Regions from separate parts of the Sphingomonas sp. LR59 genome, predicted to be linked through region 1. Evidence: riboswitches for the same ligand, from Rfam matches in the RefSeq annotation. Region 1 holds a riboswitch; the other holds the start of a gene.

Region 1 (4,144 bases):
TCATCACTATGCGAAGCAGGCAAGGGCCGAAAAGGCTCGCGCCCGGGCCCATGGCTGAGGTCTGCCAAAGACTGGAATGTCCAAGCCGATAGCTAGCCCGGCCTAGTCGTTTCGGTTAGGGCACCAGATAACGACGCACTGTCCGGTGACAGGTACGGTGCGTCGTTTGACTTTATGCCTGCCCGTCGTGGCATGCCGGTCTCAGCCCGCTGCACGATTGATGCTCTGGGTTGGATCCGTGTGCTTGCCGATGCACACAGCGCGATGACGGCAACGTTAAGCGATCCGAGCCTTTAACAGCGCGACGAAACGGTCGAGCCGACACGGCGCCGCACAGCCCGGAACCGCGAGCGGTGTCGCGATGACCTCTGGGCGCAGCGCACGGATCGCCGCGAGCGACTGTACGCGGTAGTACAGGCGGACGAACCGTTCGCCTGATCGTGGATCGCGCAACCGTTCGATCACCATCGCACCGCCCGGAGCGACGTCGTTGCGTGCAAAGCCGGGGGCATCGAGCGCGACGTGCAGCGCGGCGGCGAGCGCAGTGACGTTGGTATCGTGACCGATCATCACATCGAGACGCGGCGCGCGGGCGGCGGTCAGCGTATCGATGATCCGATGGCCGAGCGGCGAAGCCTGGTGCGCCGCCATATAGGGTGAGCGTGTGAACACGTCGAACAGCGCGGCATGCAGGGCGCCGAGCCGCGCGATCGTCACGGGATCGGCGCGTCCCCATCCAACCGCACGACGCGGCATGCCCTCGGCGTCTTCCAGCAGGAGGACCTGCGCGATGCCCGACGCCGCCCGGATCGGCCCGGATAGTTCGATCCCACGGCGATCGGTCGACGCGACCAGCGACGGCGGGTCGACCGGGCTGCATGCGCCATGACCGCATCCCAGCACGGTGTCGAGCAACACAAGGGCTGGGCGGTGACGCGCGACGAGCGCGGCCATCCCACCGGTGAAGCGGTCGATCGAAGCAATTGCCTGGCTGGGGTTAAAGGCGGTCGCGCCGGCGGCCAGCGGTTCGAAGATCGGATCAGTCCGATCTTCGGCAAGGTGGCCCACGGTCAATCGACAATCGGGCGCGAACCCCTGCGCATACGCCTCTCCACTGGCGATCGTCCGGCTGGCCGTGTTGGTCCAGATCCGAACCGTAGCTGCGGCCGGACACCGCGTGAGCGCGAGCGACGCGAGCCAGCGACGATCATGGCGCGCGAGCAACTCGATTGCGGAAGCGCCGTGCGGTGTCAGCTGGCCTTCGGGAACGGGCCAGTTCGGCCAGGGCTGGGCGGTGCGCGTCGTCACCGGCACTTCGCCCGAGAGCGGCGCGCGGACGCCGTGCCGCATCACCATCACGACTCGTTCGAGGCGCAAGCCGCTGGGAACCGGGTGTGCCTGGGTCATGGTCGGTATGGCCGACAGCAGGGCGAGCGCCGTACAAAAACTGGACAACGAGGGACGAATAGCGCGCATCGAGGAGTCCTGGTTTGACATGAGACGGCAGCCGCCGATCGCGCTGTACGCGCACCCCTTTTCACTGGCGTGACACCATCCTCGTCTCTTTCAGGGCCGATCCCGATACGGCGAGCCGCACCCGATGACGATCGGATGGGAACATACCCCGGCCGCTGGGCGCATACCGCGATAGCGCTTTCCAACACGCGCCCAACCACCTAAGCGACAGACATCCCCGGGGGCCGCTGATGCGCGGCTGAGAGGTGGGCTGCAGCCCATGACCCGCTGAACCTGATCCGGCTTATACCGGCGTAGGGAGGGTCTGCGGCTGGCCCGTCGTCCCTCCGATTGGAGTGGACGTGACGTTTTTCAGTGCTGGTTTTGTTGTGACTTCCGCCGGGCGAGAGTGCCGCCTTTTGGGGCGGGTCGCGTTGACCCTGTCGGTAACCCTCGCGGCATCGTCGGCCGGGGCGCAAGTCGCACCCGATCCAGTCGAACCCGCCGAGATTCGCGTCGTCGGCAAACAGGATCCTGCCGGTCTGCTCCCTGACCAGAGCGTGCCGCGCGCGCAGAGCGCGATCTCCGCCGACTTCATCGTCAAGCAGGCGCCGACGCTCAACGCGTTCCAGCTTGTGACGCTGCTGCCCGGCGCGAACGTCGCGTCGAGCGATCCGTATGGCCTGTCGACGAGCTCCAGCCTGACGCTGCGTGGTCTCGGCCAGGACGAGATCGGCGTGCTGATGGAAGGCGCGCCGCAGAACGACATCGGCTATTATTATGCCTATCCGTCGCAGTTTGCGGACCCCGAGAATTTGAGGCGCATCTCGCTCGCGCAAGGGTCGGTCGATATCGATTCCCCGACGCTTGGCGGGGCCGGCGGGCTATTGTCGCTCGCGCTCGACGATCCGAAAGCGCGTCCCGGTGCGCTCGTCGACCTGTCGCTCGGCAGCTACGCGGCGCGGCGGGGGTTCTTCCGTGTCGATAGCGGTACGATCGGCAATACCGGGCTGAAGGCGTTCCTGTCCTATTCGAACACGCGCGCGGACAATTGGCGGGGTGCGGGCTACGACACGCGCCAGCACATCGACGCGAAGATCCTGAACGAATGGGGTGCCGGCAACCGTGCCAGCCTCGCGCTGTCGTATAATGACGCGAACTCGTCGAGCTATCCGAGCCCGACGCTGGCCGAGTGGAACGCGCAGGGCCGCAGCTTCAACTACGACAAGCGCTACACGGCGGGGAACACCAACTATTGGCGCCTGTACCGCGCGCCGTTCCGCAACCTCTACGCCTCCGCGCCGGTGCATCTGGCGCTGACCGATCGGCTTGCGCTCGATACCACTACCTATCTCCAGTTCGGCTATGGCAACTCGCCCTACGGGACGCAGCTGACCACCGAAGGCAATTTCCTCGGCACCGAAGAACTGGCCCAGCCGATCGTGTTGCCTAGCGCGGTCGACGGCGTGGCGACCGTGCTCGGCAATTACACCGGCGACCAGATGCGGGTCGGCAACGTCAGCAAGCTGACCTTCAAGACCGGCGCGCACACGCTCACCGCTGGGCTCTGGTTCGATTACGGGACCGACCGCGTCACGCAGTCGTACACGTCGATCGACGCGGACGGGCAGCCGTTCGACCGCTGGGGATACCGTGCAAAGGCGATCCGTACCGCCGATGGCCGCCTGCTCGCCTATGAGAACCAGCGGACCGTGACGGTAACGAAGGGCTTCTTCCTCGCCGACAGCATCGCGCTGGCGCCGCGGCTGACGATCGACGCCGGGTTCAAGGGCGTGAACGTGCTGCGCAACGGCCGCAATTACCTCCCCGGACCGCAGGACAAGATCCGCAACGACAGTTTCGCCGCATTGCCCCGCGCCGCGATCCACTACCGGATCGACGATCGCCAGCAGCTGTTCGCCAACATCACCACCAACTTCCGCACGCCCAACGAGTTCACGCTCTACAACAGCTATTACGGTGGCGAAGTCGTCGTGCAGGGCACCAACGCGCTGAAGAACGAATATTCGGTCTCGGAGGAGATCGGCTATCGCTTCATCGGCGAACAGCTCTCCGCCTCGGTGACGGGCTTCCACTACAAGTTCCGCAACCGTCAACTCGCCACCGTAATCGACCAGGGCGGTGCACAGGTGAATGCGACGCTCAACGCCGGCGGCCAGACCTCGTACGGGGTGGATGCAGAGATCGACTACCGCCCGGTCGCAGGCGTTAGCCTCTACCTTTCGGGCGAATATTTGCGCGCGCGGATCGACGACGATCTGCCGGTCGGGGCGGACTTCCTGCCGACCAGGGGCAAGCATGCGGTCTCCAGTCCGACCGTCCAGTTCGGCGCAGGCGGGATCTATGACGATGGCCGGTTCTTCGGCAGCGTCGCGTCGAAATATATCGGCCGGCAATATGCGAGCTTCATGAACGACGAGGCGATCAAGGGCTATGCGACGCTCGACCTGTCGGTCGGCATGCACCTTGCCGACTGGCTCGACGGCAAGCGCACCGACCTGCGCGTCAACGCGATCAACGTCACCGATCCGCACGTCCTCGCCGGCGTCCAGTCGGTCAGCACCAACGCGCAGGACACGATCGGCCGCAACGGCACCGTCATCGCCGGCTCGCCGCCCGCTTATTATGTCGGGAGCGGTGCGGCGGTCATGGCGACGATCTCGCGGGC
Region 2 (4,144 bases), 1.3 Mb from region 1:
GACCCCCACGCCGACCCCGGCGGCGGCGCTCAACGATGCCGACGTGCTCAACGTCGCGCTGAACCTCGAATATCTCGAAGCGCAGTTCTACGCGTTCGCGGCATTCGGCGTCGGCCTGAACGCCAGCCTGCTGACCGGCATCGGTACGCAGGGTGCGGTCACCGGCGGCGCACAGGTCCCGTTCCAGGATGCCGTGGTGCGTGAATATGCGCGCGAAATCGCGATCGACGAAGTCGCGCACGTCGCCTTCCTGCGCTCGGCGCTCGGCACTGCCGCCGTTGCCCAGCCTGCGATCGACATCTCGGTCGGCACGGCCGCCGCACCGGGCGCGTTCACGGCGGCCGCCCGCGCGGCCGGCGTCATTGGCGCAACGGGCGTGTTCAACCCCTATGCCGACGACAACAGCTTCCTGCTCGGCGCGTACATCTTCGAGGACGTCGGCGTGTCGGCCTACAAGGGCGCAGCACCGCTGATCGCCAACAAGACCTATCTCGAGGCGGCCGCCGGCATCCTCGCGGCAGAGGCGTATCACGCAGGGCTGATCCGCACGATCCTGTACCGCAAGGGTCTGCAGACGCCGAACCCGATTCCGTCGCTCATCACTGCCGCCAACCAGATCAGCGACGCGCGCGACAGCCTCGACGGCACCGTCACCAACACGACGACGGGCGTGATCGGCGACGACGATCAGGGCATCACCGGGTCGGATCCGACGATCTCGAACATCGTGCCGACCGACGCCAACGGCCTCGCCTACAGCCGCTCGGTCGCTCAGGTGCACAACATCGTCTACCTGACGCCCACTGCGAAGATCGGTGGCGGCTTCTTCCCCAACGGGACCAACAACCGCCTCGATTCGCTGCGCACGAGCGGCGCCAACGCGTGATCGTCGTCACGAACTGAAACAGGAAAATCCGGGTCGCGGCGCTCATCGGGAGCGTCGCGGCCCCTCGTTTGGGGAACGACCATGACCAACTTCACGAAGCTCACCATGCTCGCCGGCCTCGCCGCCGCGGGCATTTTTGCCGTTCCGGCCGCCGCGCAGGACATGACCACCGACCGCGACAGCAAGCCGTTCTCGGGCGTCTATATCGGCGCCGCCGGCGGCTATGACGTCCAGGGCAACGACATCGGCTCGTCGATCCTGTTCGATCGCAACAACGACGGCAATTTCAGCGACAGCGTCAACACCATCACCGGCGCCAACGCCTTCTCGCCGGGCTTCTGCAACGGCTCGGCCCGCACCGCGGTGCCCGCCTATGGTTGCCGCAACGACGATGACGGCTGGTCGTATTACGGCCGCGCAGGCTTCGACGTGCAGCGCGGTCCGTTCGTGGTCGGCATCGTCGGCGAATTCGGCAAGTCCGAGATCACCGACAGCGTCGCCGCCTTTTCGACCACGCCCGCCAGCTACACGATGGCGCGCAAGCTGAAGTGGGAAGGGTCGGCGCGCCTCCGCGCCGGTCTCGCCGCGCGCAACACGCTGTTCTACGCCACCGGCGGCGCCGGCTATGCCAAGATCGACAATCTGTTCTTCACCACCAACACCGCCAACGCGTTCGCAGCCACCGGCTCGGACAAGCGCTGGGGTTATGTCGGCGGCGGCGGCATCGAGCAGAAGCTGACCAAGAACATCTCGATCGGCATGGAATACACCTACCACCAGTACAAGGACGACGACGCCCGCGTCCTCGTCACGGCTGGCAGCGCGATCACCGGCAGCCCGGTTCTGCTCGCGAACAACCCGTTCGTGCTCGCCCCCAACACCGCGGGCACCACCTTCCGCCGCAGCGACGAGAATTTCCGCTGGCACTCGCTGCGTGGGACGGTGAGCTTCCGGTTCTAAGGCGCAGGGCGGCTTGCGCCGACCCGGCGCAAGACTCGCCCAAGCCCGGCCAGCGCAGCAAAGCACGCCACAAGGCGTAGCTTAGCTACGACTGACGGCGCGCGGAGTTAGATGAAAGGCCGTTGCCCCAACCAGGGCAGCGGCCTTTTCTCGTTAAGGGACCCCCACCCCAACAACAAACACCACCCCGGCGAAGGCCGGGGCCCAGTTGGAAAGGTGGCTATAATGGAGCACATCGCGTCGTTAGCGCCGTCCCCCACCTGGGCCCCGGCCTCCGCCGGGGTGGTGAACTTTCGATCGGCAGGATGCCCAACCGAATCCCAGGCGCACGTCCCCCGCACACCCCAAGCCACCAATTTCCCCATTGCACCCCAACCACATCGCCCTATGCTCGCCCCACCCCGGGGAGCGCTTATCCGCGCTTGAGAGGAAGGCAGGAGCCTTCGACCCGCTGAACCTGATCCGGTTGATACCGGCGGAGGGAGGGAGCGGTCGCCACAGAACCGCAATCCTTGCTCCGATACCCTTAGGAGCAAGCGCATGGCTGATTACGAAGCAGGCACCCCGACAGCAGACATCGGCGTCACCACCGGCCCGATCCGAGGCTCGCGGAAGATCCACGTCGCGGTCCCCTCCAGCCCAGACGTCCGCGTCGCCATGCGCGAGATCGTCCTCGACCCGTCGTGCAGCGAGCCGCCCTTGCGCGTCTACGACACCAGCGGCCCCTACACCGACCCACGCGCGACGATCGACATCAACGCCGGCCTCCCCCAACTCCGCCGCGCCTGGATCGAAGCTAGAGGCGACGTGGAATCCTACGAAGCCCGAGAACTCCGCCCCGAAGACAATGGCCAACTCGGCCCAGACCGCTCAGGCGGCGTCCCCCAATTCCCCGGCAGCATCAAGCGGCCCTTGCGTGCGAAGGCAGGCCAGAACGTCAGCCAGATGCACTACGCCCGCCGCGGCATCATCACCCCCGAAATGGAATACGTCGCCACCCGCGAGAACCTCGGCCGCGCGATGCTGAAGGACTACAAGCGAGACGGCGAAAGCTTCGGCGCGCAGATCCCCGACTTCGTAACCCCCGACTTCGTCCGCGACGAGATCGCCCGCGGCCGCGCGATCATCCCCAACAACATCAACCATCCCGAATCCGAACCGATGGCGATCGGCCGCAACTTCCTCGTCAAGATCAACGCCAACATCGGCAACTCCGCGGTCGCCAGCAACGTCGCCGCCGAAGTCGACAAGCTCGTCTGGTCGATCCGCTGGGGCGCCGACACGGTGATGGACCTCAGCACCGGCCGCAACATCCACGACATTCGCGAATGGATACTCCGCAACTCGCCCGTCCCGATCGGCACCGTCCCGATCTACCAGGCGCTCGAAAAGGTCGGCGGCGTCGCCGAGGACCTCACCTGGGAGATCTTCCGCGACACGCTCATCGAGCAGGCCGAACAGGGCGTCGATTACTTCACGATCCACGCCGGCGTGCGCCTCGCCTACATCCCGATGACCGCGAAACGCGTCACCGGCATCGTCTCGCGCGGCGGCTCGATCATGGCGAAATGGTGCCTCAGCCACCACAAGGAGAGCTTCCTCTACGAGCGCTTCGACGAGATCACCGAGATCATGAAGGCGTACGACATCGCCTACAGCCTCGGCGACGGCCTGCGCCCCGGCAGCATCGCCGACGCCAACGACGAAGCGCAGTTCAGTGAACTCTACACGCTAGGCGAACTTACGCATCGAGCATGGCAGAGCGACGTCCAGGTCATGATCGAAGGCCCCGGCCACGTGCCGATGCACAAGATCAAGGAGAACATGGACAAGCAACTCGAAGTCTGCGGCGAAGCGCCGTTCTACACGCTAGGGCCGCTCACCACGGACATAGCCCCCGGCTACGACCACATCACCAGCGGCATCGGCGCCGCGATGATCGGCTGGTACGGCACCGCGATGCTCTGCTACGTCACGCCGAAGGAGCATCTGGGCTTGCCGGATCGCGACGACGTGAAGGTCGGCGTGGTCACGTACAAGCTGGCCGCCCACGCGGCGGATCTGGCGAAGGGGCATCCGGCGGCGCAGATGCGCGACGATGCGCTGTCACGTGCGCGCTTCGAGTTTCGCTGGCGCGATCAGTTCAACCTGTCGCTCGATCCTGACACGGCGGAGTCGTATCACGACCAGACGTTGCCGGCGGAAGGCGCCAAGACAGCGCATTTCTGCTCGATGTGCGGGCCGAAATTCTGCTCGATGAAGATCACGCAGGAGGTCCGCGACTTTGCCGCCAAGCAG

Evidence for each region. A riboswitch is a leader RNA that binds a small molecule or an ion and turns the genes downstream of it on or off. The one in region 1 is predicted to bind thiamine pyrophosphate.
Region 2: linked by a shared signal. The riboswitch ahead of thiC (phosphomethylpyrimidine synthase ThiC) and the one ahead of QP164_RS07395 (TonB-dependent receptor) in region 1 are both predicted to bind thiamine pyrophosphate.

What each region holds. Positions count from the first base shown of each region.
Region 1 covers NZ_JASPFL010000001.1:1,631,691-1,635,834, reverse strand. Annotated here, with positions in the region: gene QP164_RS07405 (hypothetical protein) at 1-58, shown strand, start outside; gene QP164_RS07400 (histidine-type phosphatase) at 277-1,407, opposite strand; TPP riboswitch at 1,684-1,793, shown strand; gene QP164_RS07395 (TonB-dependent receptor) at 1,890-4,144, shown strand, end outside.
Region 2 covers NZ_JASPFL010000001.1:2,955,168-2,959,311, reverse strand. Annotated here, with positions in the region: gene QP164_RS13760 (ferritin-like domain-containing protein) at 1-886, shown strand, start outside; gene QP164_RS13755 (outer membrane protein) at 968-1,846, shown strand; TPP riboswitch at 2,239-2,347, shown strand; gene thiC (phosphomethylpyrimidine synthase ThiC) at 2,387-4,144, shown strand, end outside.